DNA from 3 places in the Arthrobacter sp. NPDC055138 genome. Region 2 is predicted to be linked to each of the others. Evidence: riboswitches for the same ligand, from Rfam matches in the RefSeq annotation. Region 2 holds a riboswitch; each other region holds the start of a gene.

Region 1 (6,599 bases), on a different contig from region 2:
GTGAGCAGCCGGCGTCGTCCGCGATGGCGCGGAAGCCGTCGAGCAGCGCCAGGTTCTGCGGGTAGTTTTCGGCGGAGAAGCGCGGCATACCGTGGCGGATGTCCTGCTCCGGCAGCGCCGACGGGTCATCCAGCGTGCCGGTCAGGAATCCGCGGGCCAGCGGGCTGAAGGCGACGAAGGCCGTGCCGAGTTCCGCACAGGCTGCCAGCGTCCCCAGTTCCGGGTTGCGCGTCCAGAGGGAGTACTCGGTCTGCAGGGCCGCAATCGGGTGCACCGCATTCGCCCGGCGCAGGGTTGCGGCGGAGACCTCGGACAGGCCGATCGCCCCGATCTTGCCGGCGGCGACCAGCTCGGCCAGCGCGCCGACCGATTCCTCGACGGGGATGCTCTTGTCCCAGCGGTGCAAGTAGTAGAGGTCAATGTGGTCGGTGCGCAGCCGTTGCAGTGCCGCGTCGCAGGTTGCTTTGAGCGTCTCCGGGCGCCCGTCGATGACCCGCCGGCCGGCCACGCTGGTCATGCCGCATTTACTGGCCAGGAAGAACTCGTCCCGCCGCGGGCCCAGCACCTCGCCGATCAGCTCCTCGTTGGTGGAGGCCCCGTACAGTGCGGCGGTGTCGAAGTGCCGCACGCCAGCGTCCAGGGCATGCAGCAGAAGTTTCGCCGCGTCCTCGCGGGCCGGCGGCACCCCGTACGCGTGGCTGAGGTTCATGCAGCCCAGCCCGATGCTGCCGACGTCGAGCGTTCCGATCGTTCGCGTAGTCATGCTTTTACGCTGGCGGCAGCCCGGCGAGGCACCGGCCTGCAGCCCTGCCGCCGGGGGAGGGACCAGCCTGCCGTCCTGCCGCATCGTATCGGCTCACTCCGGCCGGTCCCGGCTGGCCGGAGTTCCCACTTCCTCCGAGAGCGGGATCTCCTTGACGAAGCAGGCGAACACCAGCGCCGCGAGCACGATCGGCACGGCGTAAAGATAGATCGGCGGCAGCGCCTGGGCGAAGGCATGTGCGATGAATTCCTGGGCAGGGGCCGGCAGCGATTTGAGCACGGCGGGACCGAGCGAGCTGAAGCTTTGGCCGCCGCCGGAACCGATCGTCGTCACCAGGCCGGGCGGCGCCGTCGAGAATTGCTCGGTCAGTCGGCTGATGAAAATGGCGCCGAACAGCGAGATGCCGAAGGTGGCGCCGATCTGCCGGAAGTAGTTGGTGGCCGAGGTGGCCGTGCCCAGATCCCGGCGCCGGACGCTGTTCTGCACGATCAGCACCAGGTTTTGCATGATGGACCCCAGCCCCAGCCCCAGCACCAACATGCCGGCGGCGGTGAAGGAGTACGGGGTGGTGTCGGAGATCTGCGAGAGCATCACCAGCCCGGCCGCGATCAGGATGGTGCCGATGATCGGGAAGATCTTGTAGCGGCCGGTGCGGCTCACCAGCTGGCCTGTGGTGGTGGTGGCTCCCACCATCCCCGCCGTCATCGGGATCATCATCAGGCCCGACTCGGTGGCGCTGGCCCCGTTGACCATCTGCAGGAAGGTGGGCAAATAGGCGATCGTGGAGAACATCGCGATGCCCACGCACACGCCCATCAAGGTGGGCAGCGTGAAGTCCCGGTCGCGGAACAGCCGCAGCGGCAGCACCGGTTCCACCGCCCGGCGTTCGGCCAGCACGAACAACACCGAGGCAACCACGGTGACCGCGCCCAGCCCGATGATCACCGGACTGTCCCAGGGGTAGGTGGTCCCGCCCCAGCTGGCGAACAGGATGACCGCCGCACTGGCGACCGCCAGCAGGAAGGTGCCCAGATAGTCCAGCTTGGGCCTCGGCCCGCCCGGCTTATGCAGGTGCAGGGTGGTGGTGATGACAGTCAGCGCCGCGGCACCCAGCGGGAGGTTGATGTAGAAGACCCAGCGCCAGCTCCAGTGGTCGGTAATGAAGCCGCCCAGCAGGGGTCCGCTGACCGAGGCGAGGCCGAAGGCCGCCCCGATAAGGCCCATGTACTTGCCGCGCTCGCGCGGCGAGACCAGATCGCCGATGATCGCCTGCGCGCCGATCATCAACCCGCCGCCGCCCACCCCCTGGATGGCGCGGAAGGCGATCAGCTGCGGCATGCTCTGCGCCATGCCGGAGAGCATCGAGCCGCCCAGGAACACCGCGATCGCAAAGATGAAGATGCTCTTGCGTCCGAACAGGTCGCCGAGCTTGCCGTAGATCGGCAGCCCGATGGTGGCGGCCAGAATGTAGGCGGTGATCACCCAGGAGATGTGCTCCAGCCCGTTCAGGTCCCCGACGATGGTGGGCAGCGCCGTCGCCACGATGGTCTGGTCCAGCGCTGCCAGCAGCACGGTGAGCATCAGCCCCAGGAACACCACCGTAATCCGGGGCTGTGCAGCGGCAGCGCCGTCCGGGAGTTGGGCCCGGTCCTGGTCCGCGCGCGCGGACTCCCGGGCTGTTGAGGGACCGGACGGCTGGTGAGGGCCCCGGTCCGGGCTGGGAGGAACTGCCATGGTTAACTTCCTGGCGGCGCGGGTGGCGCAGGCGGCCTAATACTGGTTGCCTGGGGACGCTATCCGGCCCCGCGAGAGTTACCGTACTGCCGTCCGCGAGGCGGCACAACCCCCGATTTCGGCGAGCCGCTGTCGTACGCTGGAAGCCTGCCCAGCGAAGGGACATATCAATGGACGACGCCGGATCCCGCCTGATCTTCGGCAGCATGGGTTTGGGCGGTGGCTGGGGGAGCGGCCCGCTGGAGGCCGCCGACGTCGCCGCCGCCCACACGGCCGTGGAGGCGGCACTGGACATCGGCATCAGGATCTTCGACCACGCGGACATTTACGCCCACGGCAAGGCGGAGGCTGCGTTCGGCCGGGTGCTGGCCGAGCGACCGGAACTCCGGGAAACCATCCAGCTGCAGAGCAAATGCGGCATCCGACTGCCGGTTCCCGGACTGGTGGGCCAGTACGACTCATCCCGCGCGGCCATCGTGGCCGGTACCGAGGAAAGCCTGCGCCGCCTGCACACCGACCACCTGGACACGCTGCTGATCCACCGGCCGGATCCGCTGGCCCCGGCCGAGGAGATTGCCGAGGCGTTCAGCCGCCTCCGGCTGGCCGGGAAGGTCCGCCGCCTAGGCGTCTCGAACATGTCCGGCGAGCAGATGAGGTGGCTGCAGGCCGCGCTCGACGAGCCGCTCGCCGTCAACCAGTTGGAAATGAGCCTGTACCGGCGGGACTGGCTTGAATCCGGCGTGCTGGTCAACCACCCGGAAGGCGCCGCCGTCGGCTTCCCGCACGGCACCCTGGAGTACTGTGCTGCCCACGCGGTGGAGTTGCAGGCCTGGGGCTCGCTGGCGCGGGGCCGCTACAGCGGCCGGCCGGCGGAACGGGCCGCCGGCACAGTTGACGGCCCCGGCGGCGGTGGTGCGGCAGCGGATCGCGCGACGGCAGCCTTGGTCTCCGAGCTGGCCCGGGACAAGGGCTGCACGCAGGAAGCCGTGGTGCTGGGCTGGCTGCTGCGCCATCCTGCCCGGATCCGGCCGGTCGTCGGTACCAGCAACCCGGAGCGGATCAGGGCCTGCGGCCAGGCCGAGGAGATCGGCGCGGCAATGACCCGGCAGGAATGGTACGCGCTGTGGGTGGCGGCGCGGGGACGCCCGCTGCCCTAGACGAACGCGGGCTGTACCAGCCGGCGGAACGAGGAGTCGTGGAAGACCAGCGGTTCGTGCGCGCCGTCGTGCGTGCTCAGCGCGTGTACCTCCAGCAGCACCACCTGGTGGTCACCGGCCGGGAACTCCTGATGCACCGAGCAATCCAGCCACAGCGCTGCCTCGTTGAGGAAAAGCGCGTCCCGGTCGGTGCGGTGCAGGCTCAGCCCGGCGAAGCGGTCGCCGCTCTTGGAAGCAATCTGGCGGCAGACGCCGTCGTGCTCCGTGCTCAGCACCGACACGCCGATCCGGCCGGCCTGGCGGAGCAGCGGCCAGGTCCGCGAGGTGTTCTGGACGGCGAACATCACCAGCGGCGGCTCCAGTGAAACGCCCACGGTGAAGGAGGAAGCGACGATGCCTTGCGGCTGACCGTCGATGACGGCGCAGAGCGCTGCGATTCCGGAGGGAAAGCGCCCGAAGGCGGAGCGGAGGGTGTTCGGGGTCAAGTCGTTGTGCAGGGACATGGCCATCCTTGAAGCTCAGGCGCATCCGCTGCTGCCGGAGGATACGCGTACTTGCCTGCCGACAAACCCGGCGGGCCGAATCATCACCTGGAGCACCCCGCTACGGTAGAGGGTTGCCGGCCAACCAGCCAGGGCTGTGAAGTTGGCGCTCGTGATTCATTTCCAAGGTAAAGCGGGACGTGGCCTCGGTCAAACGCGGGTAACAGTTCGTTAAGAACTCTGTCCGGCGCCGCGCGTGCCACTCGGTGGCACGCGCTTCCCTTGCCTAGGTGCCTGCCGGCTGTTCCGCGCCGCGGTTCAACCGGAACGGGTGGGCGGGATAGACGCCCAGAATCCGGATTTCGGTGGTGAAGAATTCGAGTTCCTCGAAGGCATGGACCATTGGCTGGTCCTCCGGATGGCCTTCGACGTCCACCATGAACATGGTGGCCGCGAATTCGCCGCCCACCATGTAGCTCTCCAGCCGGGTCATGTTGATGCCGTTGGTCGCGAACCCGCCGAGGGCCTTGTACAGCGCCGAGGGAACGTTGCGCACCCGGAAAACAAAGCTGGTCACCGCGGGACCGGGCAGCTCCTCGCGGCGGGGGACGGGCCGCCGGTCGGCCAGCACCACAAACCGGGTGGTGTTCGTTGGATCGTCTTCCACTTTCTCGGCGAAGACTTGCAGGCCGTACAGCTCCGCGGCCATCGGCGGCGCGAGCGAGACCTTGGTGGGATCGTTCCACTCGGCAACTTCACGGGCCGACCCGGCGGTATCGCCGGCAATGACCGGCGTTAGCCCCAAACGGCGGATCAGCTTGCGGCACTGTCCCAGGGCATGGATGTGGCTGTGCACTTCACGGGCCTGTTCCACCGTGGCCCCGGGAATGCCGAGCAGGCTGAAGCGGATGGGCAGGAAGAATTCCTCCACGATCTGCAGCGTGGTCCGGGGCAGCAGGGCATGGATGTCCGCCACGCGGCCGGCGATCGAGTTGTCAATGGGGATCATGGCCAGTTCGGCCTCGCCGCTGGTGACGGCGGCGAAGGCGTCTTCAAAGCTGGCGCATGGCACCGCGTCCCAGCCGGGCCGGACCTCAAGGCACGCCATGTGCGAGTTCGAGCCGGGTTCACCTTGGTATGCGATTGCTGGAGCCATGGGCGAAATTATCCCACCGGGAGGGCCCGTGGCCTTATTCGACGGGCGCCGGCCGGCGTCACAAAGCCGGAGCGAAGCGCCGATAGAGTGGAGGGCGTGGAAGGATCCAATCCCCGTGCCGTTGCCCTCGGGCTCGCTGCTGCCGTCGTCGCTCTCTTCGCGGTCAGCCTGACGGTGATGCCGTCCATCATGGGGCTGGACATCATGCCCCCGCTAATCGTGGTGTCCGTGCTGCTGCTGATCGCCGCCGGCGTGCTGGCCGGAATGGCTATTGCTGCCAGGCGGTCGGGACGGCGCTAGCGCCGGGCTATTAGGCGGTCAGGCGACGACGCCGAAGCCTCCGGTCCACGGGAGCTTCTCGGCGGCGGCCAGGGAGATCTGCAGGAATCCCAGGGCCTCGAGTTCCCGGGCCCGGGACAGTGCGCCGGCATCGATGGCGTTCAGCCCGGCGGCGGTGACCACCTCGGCCAGCTGGGACTTGGCCGCGGCATCATCCCCGGCCATAAGCACGGTGGTGGGCAGGCCGCCGACGGTGCCGGAGGACAGCGTGGCGGCGAAGGTGGTGTTGAAGGCCTTGACCACGCGCGAATCCGGCAGCGAGGCGCTGAGTTCGGCTGCGGCCGAACTGTCGGACGGCACGGTGAGCGAGTCGAAGGTTTCAAAGTTCAGCGGGTTGGTGATGTCGACGACCACCTTTCCCGCCAACTGGTCGCCGCGGCTGCGGACGATGTCGGACAGGGCGGGGTAGGGCACCGCGAGGATAACAATGTCGCCGGTTACGGGCCGGGCGTCGTCATGGTCGAACGACTCGACGACGTTTCCGCCCTTGCTGACCACGCTGGAGATGGCCTGGCCCATGTTGCCGGTACCGATGATGCTGACGTTTGCCACGGGAACGCTCCTCAGATCTGCCGGATTGCCTGAACGTACGAGCGAAACGCTAGCAGCCTGAAACCGGGAGTCAATGCCGCGACGGCCCGTGCTGGTGGGCCCAGCCGGAGAGGCGGATCCTAGTCGAGGTCGGATTCCTGCGTGATGCCGTAGGGCACGTCGTCGCTCAGTTCCACAGTGAATTGCCCGGGCCCGGTGCGGGTGACCAGAATGCCGCAATCGCCGTCGATGGCCGCGATTGATTGCAGTTCTTCCACCGCAGCATTGAGGAGGTCGTGGGCCTCGGAGGCCGTCTGTGCCGTCAAAGACTTGGTAGCCAAAGTCGTGGCCATGGTTCTGCCTTTCGTGACCGGAGGCCGCCGCAGAGGAGAAAGCGCGGGATGGGTAGCTTCCGGCCGGAACGTGGTGCCATGCGG
Region 2 (6,599 bases):
TGGTGAGCGTCATCAGCACCACCACGCCCAAGGAGGAGAATCCGGCGAACCAAGTGTAGAACTGCACGATCGGATCCCATCCGGCCACCACCGCGACCAGCAGGAACAGGGCCACCACGGCGGTGGCCGCTCCGGAGGCCCGGTGCGGAGAGCGGTGCTTCGGGTGGGTGCTGGCCAGCTTGGGCGGGAAGACTCCCTTCCTCGAGAGCTGGAAGAAATAGCGTGAGCTGATGTTGTGGAAGGACAGGATGCACGCGAACAAGCTGCTGGCGAGCAGGACCTGGACAATGTGGCTGCCGGCCGTGCCCAGGTAGAGCGCGGTGGTCTCGGACAGCAGGGTGCCGGGTGCATCCGTGGCCTTCTGCACAATCCCGGTGTCGCCCCAGACGCTGATCAGCAGCCAGCTGGAGAGCGCATAGAAGCCGCCCACCACCAGCAGGGCCACATAGGTGGCCCGCGGGATCGTCTTGTCCGGATCCCGGGCCTCATCCCGGAACACGGCGGTGACCTCGAAGCCGATGAAGCTCAGGATGGCGAATAGCAGCGCGATACCGGGCGCCCCAGACAGCACGGTTGACGGTGTGACGAACCCGGTGGAGAGGCCCTCGGCCCCGCCGCCGCCAAAGACGATGGCGGCGTCCAGGATCAGCACGATCAGCACTTCGGCCACTAGCAGCACGGCCAGCACCTTGCCGGACAGCTCGATGTTGCGGTGGCCCAGCCACGCCACGGCAACCAGCGCGGCGGCCGCCCAGACCCACCAGGGCAGGGCGGGGCCGCCGTAGGCGCGGACCACCTCATCGACCGCGGGGGCAAAGAGCCCGTAGACGCCGGCCTCCAGCGCGAGGTAGGAGAGCAAGGCTACGAAGGCCGCGCCCAGTCCGGCGCGGCGGCCGAGGCCCTTCTCCACGTAGCTGAAGAACGCGCCGGCCGACGGCACATGCGGCGTCATGGTGGTGAAACCGACGGCGAACAGCAGCAGGATGGCGGTGGCCAGCAGGTAGATGAACGGGAGACCGGCGCCGTTGCCGCTGGCGATGGCCAGCGGAACCGTTCCGCCGATCACGCCCAGTGGCGAGGCGGCGGCCACCACGATCAGCACGATGCTGGCGACGCCCAGCCGGCCGGAGAGCCGCGGCGCCTTTCCGGCGTCGGGCGAGCCGGCGGTTGCGGCCTGCGGGGCAGCGACGGTTTGGGGGTTGGAAACAGACATGGCTGGCCTTCCTCTTAGACGGCCGCGGAAGGTGCGGCGGGGCTGTGTGGCTGGCGCGCGGCGTCGGCATTGGCCTCGCCGATCGTCCAGATGAACGGGGGTTCGGTGGCGTTGACTTCCCAATCGCCCACAATCCGGGACTTGTAAATGAACGGGTTGTGCGTGGCCACTGTGCGGGCGTTGCGCCAGTGCCGGTCCAGCGCCTTGCCGGTGCTGGTGGAGGAGGCGCCGAGCGTGTTGAACAGTTCGCCGGCTGCCTCCGGCACCAGCGTGCTGAGCACAATCTGGGCCTGGCCGGATTCCAGTTCGACGGCGACGTTGGCCGCCTTCTCGGCATCGGCGTTTTCCTGCCGGGCGGCGAACACCCGGTCCAGGCTGCGCGCCACGCTCAGGGTGGTTGCCCTGGCGGCGTAGGCCTTGGCGCTGATCTCGCCGACCACCTGCAGGATCTGCGCGTCGTGCCGGACCAGCGGCGCGTTGCCGTGGCCAAACACGCGCTTGCGCTCCCGCACGTGGGTGGCGGCGTCAGTGGTGACGGCCTGCGCGATGCCGGCCAGGGCCACCAGCAGGATGTGCTGGTAGAGCGCCGTCTGGTACGGGAAGCGGTCGGCGAACGCTGACACGTTGGCCGGGTGCACCTCGGCGTCGGTAAACACCGTGGTGCCGCTGCCGGTCAGCCGCTGGCCGAAGCCGTCCCAGTCGTCGTAGGTTTCCACACCGGGTGTCTTGGTGGAGATGATCACCGAGACGTCCGAGCCGTCGGGCCGCTTGGCGGTGACGTCGATCCAGTCGGCGAAGATGGTGCCCGTGGTGTAGAACTTGCGCCCGTTCAGCACCAGCTTGCCGCCGGATTCGGAGAGCACGGTGGCGGTTCCGCCTGCGCCCGGTTCGGTCCACGCGTTCCCGGCCAGCTGGCCGGAGGCGAAGCGCTGCAGCCAACCGCTGCGGTCCCCGCCGCGGCCGTGGTGGTACAGGTTCTCCTCCACCAGCGCTATGTGCGAGCGCAGCGCCTGAGGAATGTTGCTGTCCGCGGCGGCCAGCTCGATCAACAGTTCGGTGAACTCTTCCCAGTCCAGCCCGTCGCCGCCGAGTTCGGCGGGAATCCGGGCGGCACCAAAGCCGGCGTCCTTCAGCCAGCCGATCTGCTCAAACGGCAACTCGCGGTCCAGTTCGCGGTCCAACGCTCCTGCGGTAATGCGCTGGAAGATCGGACGGTACTTGGCGACCGCCGCTGCGAAGGCCGGCGTCGAGTGGCCGGACGTTGTTGCGTGGTCAAGGGTTTCGGTCATGGTGGTGCTCCTGGAGGTCTCCGCCGTGCACGGCCGAGGTGGGACGGATGGGAATGCGGGGCGGATCAGGTATAGAGCGAGATCGGCTGGATGTCGCCCAGTAGGAAGTGGGCGCCGACCTCGACCTTCTTGTAGTCCACGGGGTCATGCAGGGTGTGGGTGCGGACATTGCGCCAGAAGATGTCCAGTCCCACCGCGGTTTTCGCGGAGGAAGAGCCGGTCACCTCGAAGATGCGGTTGGCCACTTCCACGCCCACCTCGGTGGAGACCACCTTGAGCCGGGCGATCTCGATCTCGATGCCAGCGCGTGCTTCGGCCGTCAGCTCCCCGCCGACGGCGATGGTGGCGTCGAAGCGTTCGTTCGTCCGGTCTGCCAAGGCCTCCACGGCAGCCACCCGGGACGACAGTTCCCCATAGACCCGCTGGGTCAGCGGATCCTGAGCGTAGGTTTCTGCGTTGCTGAGGAACCAGGAGTTCTTGCGCGCCAGGGTGATTTGGCGGCCGCGTTCCAGCGCACCCTGCGCGATGCCCAGGTAGAGGTTGCCGAACGCCAGCTGGATATACGGCGTCACCAGGCTGGAGAAGGGCTCCTCCCCCACCTCGCCGATGATGTCAGCGGAGGTGACCAGCACGCCGTCGTACTTGACGGAGCCGCTCGCGGAGAGGCGCTGGCCCAGCGCGTCCCAGTCGCCGAGGAAGGAGATTCCGGCGCGGTCATGTTCCAAGGCCAGGGCCAGGAACTTGCCCTGATCCGGACCGGAGGTGATCGCGGCGTTGACCAGGATCGCGTCGCCCACGGATGCGCCGGTGGAGAAGTGCTTGACACCGTCCAGCCGGTAGCCGTCGCCGTCGGGCACCAGTTCCAGGTTCGGGTCCACCGGATTGACCGAGTCGCCCCAGGACCAGCGGCCCTGGGCGGAGCGGCGGAGCAGGCGTTCCTGGACCTGCGCGTTGCCGTAGAAGACCACGGCACCGAGGTTTGCGTAGTGGTAGGCCAGGATCTGCGCGATCGACGCATCGGTGCGGGCCAGGATGCGCACGGCGTGCAGCGCGCTTTCCCAGTGGCCGCCCTCGCCGCCCCACTCGCTGGGGATGATCAGGTTGAACAGGCCGGAACTGCGCAGCAGCTCCACTTCGGCCTGCGGGTCCGCATTGCGCCGGTCCCGCTCCAGCACGTCCGTGCTCAGCACGGCGGCCACGCCCTCGGCGATCTGCTGCCAGTGGGCGAGTTCTTCGCGGCTGGCGTGTCCGCTCCAAGAGGAACGGCGGGTCTGCTGGTTTTCTTCAATGACGACGGCGGTCATGGCGCCTCCTCGTGCAGGGGCTCCCGCCTGCCGCACCGCGCAGCGACCATCACGGTCGGCGACGCAGCCTGGCGGGGGCCGTACTTGCCGGGCACCGATCTGTGCGCGGCCGGATCCTCATCTGGGGCACCCCGCTACGGAAGAGGGTTGCCGCCCAACCAGCCAGAGCTTGTCGTTGGGACTCTTGATCTTGGGGAAAAGTCTGCCGGGCGCCATCCGGCGCTGTGAAGCATGTGACGGGCCATGACGTTCCACTGCCGAATGTTACGGATACCCCCATCCGACGACGGCGGCCCCGCCTTCCGGTGGATCGTTCCGCTCCCAGCCGGTACCCCGCAGCGCCGGGCCGTCCGGATGAATTCCGGGCCGAAGATGCGCTCCAGTCCGCCGCCCCCTGTGGGCCTTTCCACGACGGGACTAGGGTGAAGTTGCGCCACCAATATCTGCCGGTCCGGGACGCACACCGTCCCGCCGCTCAGGGAGGTTCGAATCATGAAGGCATGGCAATTTACCGGGACGAACAAGCCGCTGGAGCTCAACGAGGTGGAGGAGCCGCGCGCCGGCCCCGGCGAGGTGGTGGTGGACGTCAAGGCGTCCGGTGTCTGCCACTCGGACGTCACCACGCTCGATGATCCGGGTTGGATGGCGCTGTTCCAGCACGGGCTGCCCCGCACCATGGGGCATGAGTCCGCCGGGGTGATCAGCGAGGTCGGCGACGGCATGGGCCGCTGGAAGGTGGGCGACCGGGTGGGCCTCTCCCCGGTGATGTCGGACGGGGACGCACTCGGCTACGGCAAGTGGGACGGTGGCTTTGCCGCCAAGCTTCGCGCGACCGATGACAACCTGGTGGCTCTGCCCGACGAGGTGCCGTTCGACCTCGGCGCGATGGCGACCGATGCCGGCCTGACCGCCTACCACGCGATCATGGCCGTCGGCGGGGCCAAGAAAGGCATGAAAGTCGGCGTCATTGGTCTGGGCGGGCTGGGCTACATTGGCGCGCGCTCCGCGGCGCTGTCCGGCGCAGAGGTCTACGGAGCCGAGGTCAACCCCGAGACGCAGAAACTGGCCGATGAGATCGGCCTGGCCGGCGTCGCCTCCTCGATTGAGGAGTTCAAGGACAAGAACCTGGAGCTGATCGTCGACTACGCCGGTTTCGGCACCACCACTTCGGCCGCCATCGAGACCCTCGGCGAGTTCGGCACCCTGGTCCAAGTGGGCATGGGACGGCTCGAATCCACCATCAACACCTACCCGATCATCATCAACCAGCTCACCATCAGGGGCTCAAAGTCCGGCACCAAGGAGGACTTAGCGGGCATCTACGAACTGATGAAGACCGGCCAGCTGAACCCGCCGATGAACCACATCACGCACGCCGACATCCCGGGCGCCATCGACAAGCTCCGGGCCGGCGGGGTGGTTGGCCGCTTCATCGCAATGTACGAGTGATGCAACAGCGCTGAACGTCTCAGCCTAGGTGGCGGGCAAGGCGGGCCGCTGACTGGCTAGAGGCCCAGACGCGGGGCTTCGATGGCCGGGCAGGTGTCCATCACGACGTCGAGCCCGGCCGCCTTGGCCCGTTCCGCGGCGGCTTCGTCGACGACGCCCAGCTGAAGCCAGACGGCTTTCGCGCCGACTTCAATGGCCTGGTCCACCACCGGGCCGACTTTCTGGGAGTTGACGAAGCAGTCCACCACGTCGATCTGACCAGGAATGTCCGCAAGCTTTCGGTAGCCGGTCAGGCCGTGGACGTCGTCGCCCTGCAGGTTGACCGGGACCACCTCCATGTCCAGCTGGTCCATCAGGTACCTGGAGATGCGCATGGCAACCCGGTGCGGGTTGGTGGACAGGCCGACGACGGCCCAGCGGCCGGGCGTGCTCAGCAGGCGGCTGACGACTTCGGGATCATTCTGGTGTGCCATGGCGCCACCCTACCCATGAGTTCCCGCTACCGGTACCTTCGCTAACTCGTCCCGCGGCCGGCGGCCCGGGAACCGCTCAAGTCCGCACTAACGCAGCGCAGCGACCAGTTCAGCGCCGGGCGTGGTTATCCGGCGCCCCAGCAGAAGCAGAACGGGTGGCCGGCGGGGTCCGCGTAGACCTGGAATCCGGACGCGGCCGCGGCGTCGTCGGCGGGTTTGAGCAGCTTGGCGCCGAGCGACGTGGCCAGTTCATGGGCCTCGGCCAGGTCATCGATGTAGAGGTCCAGATGGATCTGCTGTGGCGCGCCGTCGGGCCACTCAGGCGGAGTGTGGTCGGGCGCCAGTTGGACCGCCAGCCGCGGCTCGCCGTCAACGGAAACGGTATGCCAGTCGTCCTCGGCCTTGACCGTCCCGTCCAGCAGGCCTGCCCAGAAGCTGCTCTCAGCGTCCAGATCGGCGGCGTCGAACACGGTGATGTGACGGTTGATTTTCATGCGGCCATCCTGCCATCGCCACCGACCCTCGTCTACGGATTTCCGCACTCCGGCAACCGGCGTGGGCCGATTTTTGTGCCGCGGTTTGTTACGCCGCTTTATTACGGGCCGTTTGCCGTGGCTACCGGAAGTGCCGTTTAGTTAGTTGTGACCATCCCGAGCGGCCGAGAGACCTGGATCGACGACGCCGCAGCAACCCTGGTCACCGGAAGCCATCCCAGACTGCCGGTGATAACGAGGTGACAAGCCACGGGTACGGCCGGCGGAAGCCGGCCGCACGGCTTGAACCGTAGGGTGCTACTGCCAGGATCGATGGAGTGATCCCATGACTGCAGTACTGTCGTCGTCCCGCCACGCGGCCCCCGCATCCACTGCGC
Region 3 (6,599 bases), on a different contig from region 2:
CGCAGCCGCTCCTCGATGGCGTTCCTCGAAGAAATCCAGGCACTCGAAGGGGACGTCCATATCCACGCCGACGACGAAAGCGGGTTCTACCCGCTGGCCGAACTGTTGGCAGAGCAGGTCTCCGGGACTCACGTCTATGCCTGCGGTCCCGGGCCGCTGCTCAATGTCATTCAGTCGATTGCCGACGGTTGGGAGGATCCCGGACGTTTCCACTGTGAGCGCTTCGCCGCCGCCGAAGCCCCGGAAGCTCCTGAAGGCGGCGAGTCGGCCTTCGTGGTCGAGCTCGCCGACGGGACGGAGGTCCCGGTGGGTTCTGACGAGTCAATCCTGCAGGCCCTCGAAGCGGCCGGGCTCAGTCCGCTGAATTCCTGCCGCGAGGGAATCTGCGGCACCTGTGAAACGCCCGTGCTGGGCGGCGAAATTGACCACCGCGACACGCTGCTTTCCGAAGCCGAACGGGAGGCGGGAGACACCATGATGATCTGCGTCTCCCGCTGCAAGGGCAAGCGCCTGCTGTTGGACTTGTAGCCCAAGGAGTGTCGCGTGCGCCGGCGCCGCAGGCGAAACCGTTGCGACGTGCGGGGGAGCGCGGGACATGGATTGATTCCGGTCGCCGCCAGCCCCGGTTCACTTGGCAAGATAGTGGCTATGGACAAGCAGAAGGCCATCACCGCGAGCGCACCGCGCACGCTGAGTTACTACCGGGCGGAAGTGCTCATTGTGCTCGGGGTTTCGCTGGGGCAGTCGGCGGTCTACGCCGTGGTGAACCTGCTGGAGAAAATGACCCGCGCGCCGCTGGCCTCGCAAACCACCACGCTGAATCCGGTACTGAACTCGCGGGAAATCTTCGATTTCGTGTACCAGATGCTCGGCATCTGCTTTGCACTGGTGCCGGTGGCACTGGTGCTGCTCCTGATGACCTCGCCCGGCCAATCGGCCTTCCGGTCGATCGGCTTCACCTTCTCCCGGCCCCGGGTGGACTTCGGCCTGGGCTTCCTGCTGGCCCTGGTGATGGGTGCCGGCACGTTGGCGGTCTACGCCGCCGGCCGGGCGCTGGGAATCACCACCGCAATTGTGCCCGCGGCCCTGGACGAATACTGGTGGACCGTGCCGGTACTGGTGCTTTCAGCCCTGCGCCACGCCATTCTCGAAGAAGTGGTCATGGTGGGCTACCTTTTCGATCGATTCGCCAAGTTCGGCTGGGGGATCTGGACCTCGATCTTCGTCAGCGCCGCCCTGCGCGGGACCTACCACTTGTACCAGGGGATCGGCCCGGGTATCGGGAACTTCCTGATGGGCCTGGTGTTCGGCTACGTCTATACGAAGGTCAAGCGGGTAATGCCCCTGGTGGTCGCGCACGCACTTTTGGATATCGCCGGTTTCGTCGGCTACGCGCTGGTGGGTCCAGCCATCGGCATCGGTACCTAAGCCGGCGTACCTAACGGCCAGCCGAGAGGATGCTTGCCGGGGACAGGCAAAAGGCTCCCGTTCCGGCCTCTTGCGCCACCGTGGGTGGGAGCAAGAGGCCGGAACGGGAGCCCTGCGTAAAAAAGCGAGCCGTGCACCGGGCCGGACGAGACCGGAAACTTAGAGTTCGACGATGCCGTTCGCGGTTTCGAAGCGGACCGACATGATGCCCGGCGTGCCGTTCGGCGCGGTCCACGCAACCTTGACGTCGTCGAGCAGGTCATCCACCGGGGTGCCCAGCCAGTCCGCCACGCGATCCGAGGAACCGGCAATGGTCAGGCCGATCAGCTTGACGGATGCCGGGCGGGCGTTGGACGGGTGAAGCGCCTCGGTGCCGTCATCCCAGCGCAGCATGTAGGGAACCTGCGGGTCGGCGATCAGGCCCTTGATGCCGATCTGCTGCCAGGTCAATTCCTGGCCGTCCGGGAACTTGCGGTTTCCGGGAACCGCATGGCGGCCCAACCGCTCTTCGAACGGGGTTAGATCGTCCACTTCCACGCACCAGCCCATCCAGCCGCCGCCGGCTTCGGAGCGGGCACGCACGGCCTGCCCGAAGGGGGCTTTGTCGGACGCGGGGTGGGCCAGGACCTCCACCACTTCCAGGTAATGGTGGTCGGTCAGCGGGAAGATCATATTGCGGGTGCCGAAGCGGGGGTGCACCCCGCCCTTGACTGCGTCAATACCCAGAGCTTTGGAGATCCGCTCTGAGGTGGCAGCCAGACCGTCGGGCTCAACAGCATAAGAAACGTGGTCGAAGCGCATAGCCATATCTTGGCACTTTGTGAACCCTCTCTCGACTTAGGGTGACCTAAGTCACCAGTATCCGGCCGGATGTGGCTCGAAGATCCATGTCTGGCAGGTGCTCACACCACCAGATTGGGGCGGAATAAGCGCCGCTGCGGGCGGTCATAAGGTGTCACATTGTTGCGGCCGGGCGGGCTCTCCGCTGAGACTGGACGCAGGTCATGAGTGCCAGCGTGAAACCCCGGTTTGCTGGCCGGCAACCCTCCAACCGCGGTGGGGTGCCCCGGGTGAAGACCAGGCAGCCGCCATCAGGCGGTGCGCAAGCGCGGGTCACACCCGGGATAGACATGCCGGCACGGCCGGATCCCGGATGACCCCTTCCCATGAAGGAGTTGCACCATGTCCAATGCAGACTGGTCCTTTGAAACCCGTCAGATCCACGCCGGCCAGGAGCCGGATGCCGCCACCGGCGCCCGTGCACTGCCGATCTATCAGACCACCTCGTTCGTGTTCCCCAGCGCCCAGAGCGCCGCGGACCGCTTTGCCCTGTCCGAGTTGGCGCCCATTTACACGCGGATCGGCAACCCGACCAGCGAGGCCGTTGAGGCCCGGGTCGCCAGTCTGGAAGGCGGTGTCGGTGCGCTGCTGTTGGCCTCGGGCCAGGCCGCATCCACGTTCTCCATCCTGAACTTGGCCGAGGCCGGCGACCATATTGTGGCCAGCCCCAGCCTGTACGGGGGCACGTACAACCTGCTGCGCACCACGCTGCCCAAGTTCGGCATCGAGGTGACGTTCGTCGAGGATCCGGACAACCTGCAGCAGTGGCGCGACGCAGTGCAGCCGAACACCAAGGCGTTCTTCGGCGAGGTGGTCTCCAACCCGCGCCAAGATGTACTGGACCTGGAAGCGGTCAGCAGCATCGCCCATGAGAATGGCGTGCCGCTGATCGTGGACAACACGCTGGCCACCCCGTACTTGATCCGCCCGATCGAGTGGGGCGCAGACATCGTGCTGCACTCGGCCACCAAGTACTTGGGCGGCCACGGGACGGCCATCGGCGGCGTGATCGTGGACGCCGGCACCTTCGACTTCGCTGCCGATCCGGAAAAGTTCCCGGGCTTCAACACCCCGGACGAGACCTACAACGGGCTGGTCTTTGCCCGTGACCTGGGCGTCGGAAGTGCGCTTGGCGCCAATCTCGCCTACATCCTCAAGGCCCGCGTCCAGCTGCTGCGCGACCTGGGGTCCGCGGTCTCCCCGTTCAACGCCTTCCTGATCGCCCAGGGGCTGGAGACGCTGAGCCTGCGGGTGGAGCGCCACGTGGCCAATGCACAGAAGGTCGCGGAATTCCTCGAGGCGCACGACGACGTTGCTTCCGTCGCGTACCTCGGCCTGCCGTCGAGCCCCTGGTACGACCGCGGCCGCAAATACGGTCCGAAGGGCACGGGCGCCATCGTGTCGTTCGAGATCAAGGGCGGGATCGAGGCCGGCAAGCGTTTTGTGGACGGCCTTGAACTGCATTCGCATGTGGCCAACCTCGGCGACGTGCGCTCGCTGGTGATCCACCCGGCGTCGACCACCCACGCCCAGCTTTCGGCCGAGGAACGGCTGACCGCCGGCGTGACCGACGGACTGGTCCGGCTCTCCGTGGGCATCGAGAACGTCAACGACATCATCGCCGACTTGGAGGCCGGTTTCCGCGCCGCCAAGGGCTCGGACGACTAGGCAAGCAGGTAGAACGCAGCGTGACGATCGTGCAACCGCAGGAACTGGTGGATCAGGCGACGGATGGCGTCCTGCGCAGGATGCCAGTAGGTGCGCTGGAGCTGGAGGCCGGCGGCTATCTGCCCGAGGTTGTCCTGGGATATGAAACCTGGGGCACCCTGAACGCGGATGCGTCCAACGCCGTCCTGATCGAGCACGCCCTGACCGGCAGCACGCATGTGGCCCGCGGTGCCTCCAACGAGGAGGGCTGGTGGGACGACCTGGTCGGTCCCGGCGCCACCATCGACACGGAGCGTTATTTCGTAGTGGCCGCCAACATGGTTGGCGGCTGCTACGGCTCCACCGGCCCGGCGACGCCGGCACCAGATGGTAAGCCGTGGGGGTCGCGGTTTCCGTTCGTCACCATCCGGGATTCGGTCCGGGCCGAGGCGAGGCTCGCCGATGCGCTGGGCATCCGCCGCTGGCACGCCGTGCTCGGCGGGTCGATGGGCGGGGCCCGCGCGCTCGAGTGGGCTGCGACGTTCCCCGAGCGCACGGCGCGGTGCGCCGTGATGGCGTGCGGGGCGGCCAGCACCGCCGAACAGATCGCGTTTGCCCAGGCGCAGGTCGCAGCCATCCGGCTGGATCCGCACTTTACCGGCGGCGACTACTACGGCGGTCCCGCCCCCGAAGCCGGACTAGGTATTGCCCGGCGAATCGCCCACATCAACTACCGTTCGGAGCCTGAACTGGAGTATCGGTTCGGCCGCTCGGCGCAGGCGGAGGAACAGCCGTTTGGCGGCATCACGCCCTCCGCCCGCGGCCGCTATGCGGTGGAAAGCTATCTGGACTACCAGGCGGAGAAGCTGGTTTCCCGCTTCGACGCCAACAGCTACATCCTGCTCACAGAGGCCCTGGTCAGCCACGACGTGTCCCGCGGCCGCGGCTCGCTGGAGCAGTCCCTGGGCGGTCTCGCGGGGACGGAATTCTTCATTGCGGCGGTGGATTCGGACCGTCTCTACTTTCCGGAACAGTCGCGCCAGTTGGCCGAGGCGCTGCCCGGATCGGTCAAGGTGCACACCATCGAAACGCCGCTGGGCCACGACGGTTTCCTGACCGACGTCCACCAGTTGCATGACGAGCTCACGCAGGCGTTTTTCCCGCAGGTCTGACCGCACATTGCAGTTTGATCACGGTTGGGACGAATAAATCCATTCGATGGAGCCCCTCGGTAGCATGCCGGTAGGCCCCTGACCCACGCCGACGGCGTTTGGCCCGGAAGCCTCCAAACGAGGGGGGAACCATGCTGCGTGATTACCGAATCAAAGTTTCATTGCTGGCCGTTGGAGCGCTGGCGCTGGCCGGCTGTGGCGGGGGAGGCGGGGGCGGGGAGGGCGATACCCCGCAAAGCTCCGCACTACGGATCGTGTACCAGACCACCGAGGCCAATGCCACGATGGATGAGGTGATGAAGAAGGCGAAGGCCGATTTTGAGGCTGCGCACGACGGCGTGACGGTCAATTTGGAGCCCATCACCGGCAGCGACGAAGACTATGCGACCAAGCTCGCCTTATCCCAGCGGTCGCCGGACACCGCCCCGGACGTGTTCTACGAGGACACCTTCAAGATCCGTTCGGACGTGGATGCTGGCTACCTCCTGAACCTGGATCAGTATCTGGCCGAGTGGGACGACTGGGCGAACTTCAACGACGGAGCCAAGGAAGCCGGTCGCGCGGACGATGGCAGTATCTATGCTGTCCCGCTGGGTACCGATACTCGGGCCATTTGGTACAACAAGAACGTCCTGCAAAAGGCCGGCGTGGACGTCCCCTGGGCTCCGAAGGACTGGAACGCCATCCTGGAGGCGGCCCGGGCCATCAAGTCCTCGCAGCCGGACGTGGTCCCGTTCAACCTCTACGCCGGCACGGGCACCGGCGAAGGCACCGTCATGCAGAGTTTCTACCAGTTGCTCTATGGCACCGGCGACACGCTCTACGACGACGCTGAAGGCAAGTGGGTGGTCGGCTCGCAAGGCTTCATTGACTCGCTGGCCTTCCTGCAGACGCTCTATCAAGAGGACCTGGCCGTCACACCGGCCGAGGCCTTGGACCCGAACGTGTGGCAGATGGTCTTCGGCCAGCTGTTTCCCGAGGACAAACTGGGCGGAACCGTGGAAGGTTCCTACTCGCCGTCGTTCTGGCAGGAGGGAGGGTTGGTGGACTGGCCCGAATATGGCGACGTGATGGGCGTGGCACCGTTCCCCACCCAGAGCGGACAGGAGCCGGGAGCAGTCAGCATGTCCGGCGGTTGGACACTGGCGGTAGGCGCCAATTCAGCGAATCCCGATCTCGCGTTCGAGTTCCTCACGGAGGTGATGAACCAGGAGAACTCGCTGCAGTACACCGTGGCCAATTCGCAGATCGCAGTCCGTACCGATGTGGCCAAGGACCCCGCCTACTTGGAAGCCAATCCGTTCGTGGGCGAGGTTTCCGAACTGGTCTCGGTGACTAATTACCGGCCTGCCACAGCCGACTACCCGCAGATTTCGACCGCTGTCCAGGAAGCCACCGAAGCGGTGATGATGGGGAAGAAGACACCCGAGGAGGCCGCGGCCGAGTTCGACGCCGCCGTCACCGACCTTGTTGGCGCAGAAAACACAGTGCAGAAGTAGCAGCAGTGACAGC

Evidence for each region. A riboswitch is a leader RNA that binds a small molecule or an ion and turns the genes downstream of it on or off. The one in region 2 is predicted to bind S-adenosylmethionine.
Region 1: linked by a shared signal. The riboswitch ahead of ACWF5H_RS03435 (flavin reductase family protein) and the one ahead of ACWF5H_RS10795 (acyl-CoA dehydrogenase family protein) in region 2 are both predicted to bind S-adenosylmethionine.
Region 3: linked by a shared signal. The riboswitch ahead of ACWF5H_RS15685 (bifunctional o-acetylhomoserine/o-acetylserine sulfhydrylase) and the one ahead of ACWF5H_RS10795 (acyl-CoA dehydrogenase family protein) in region 2 are both predicted to bind S-adenosylmethionine.

Annotation. Positions count from the first base shown of each region.
Region 1 covers NZ_JBSGTH010000001.1:710,286-716,884, forward strand. The annotation lists gene ACWF5H_RS03420 (aldo/keto reductase) at 1-763, opposite strand, end outside; gene ACWF5H_RS03425 (DHA2 family efflux MFS transporter permease subunit) at 857-2,497, opposite strand; gene ACWF5H_RS03430 (aldo/keto reductase) at 2,668-3,654, shown strand; gene ACWF5H_RS03435 (flavin reductase family protein) at 3,651-4,157, opposite strand; SAM riboswitch class IV at 4,200-4,314, opposite strand; gene ACWF5H_RS03440 (prephenate dehydratase) at 4,423-5,292, opposite strand; gene ACWF5H_RS03445 (hypothetical protein) at 5,389-5,592, shown strand; gene ACWF5H_RS03450 (NADPH-dependent F420 reductase) at 5,611-6,183, opposite strand; gene ACWF5H_RS03455 (hypothetical protein) at 6,303-6,515, opposite strand.
Region 2 covers NZ_JBSGTH010000004.1:21,146-27,744, reverse strand. The annotation lists gene ACWF5H_RS10805 (APC family permease) at 1-1,213, opposite strand, end outside; gene ACWF5H_RS10800 (acyl-CoA dehydrogenase family protein) at 1,228-2,502, opposite strand; gene ACWF5H_RS10795 (acyl-CoA dehydrogenase family protein) at 2,568-3,806, opposite strand; SAM riboswitch class IV at 3,882-3,996, opposite strand; gene ACWF5H_RS10790 (zinc-binding dehydrogenase) at 4,299-5,255, shown strand; gene ACWF5H_RS10785 (CoA-binding protein) at 5,312-5,728, opposite strand; gene ACWF5H_RS10780 (VOC family protein) at 5,854-6,222, opposite strand; gene ACWF5H_RS10775 (ABC transporter ATP-binding protein) at 6,548-6,599, shown strand, end outside.
Region 3 covers NZ_JBSGTH010000006.1:153,338-159,936, reverse strand. The annotation lists gene ACWF5H_RS15700 (PDR/VanB family oxidoreductase) at 1-528, shown strand, start outside; gene ACWF5H_RS15695 (CPBP family intramembrane glutamic endopeptidase) at 649-1,428, shown strand; gene ACWF5H_RS15690 (VOC family protein) at 1,588-2,235, opposite strand; SAM riboswitch class IV at 2,429-2,543, shown strand; gene ACWF5H_RS15685 (bifunctional o-acetylhomoserine/o-acetylserine sulfhydrylase) at 2,611-3,936, shown strand; gene metX (homoserine O-acetyltransferase MetX) at 4,017-5,087, shown strand; gene ACWF5H_RS15675 (extracellular solute-binding protein) at 5,219-6,586, shown strand.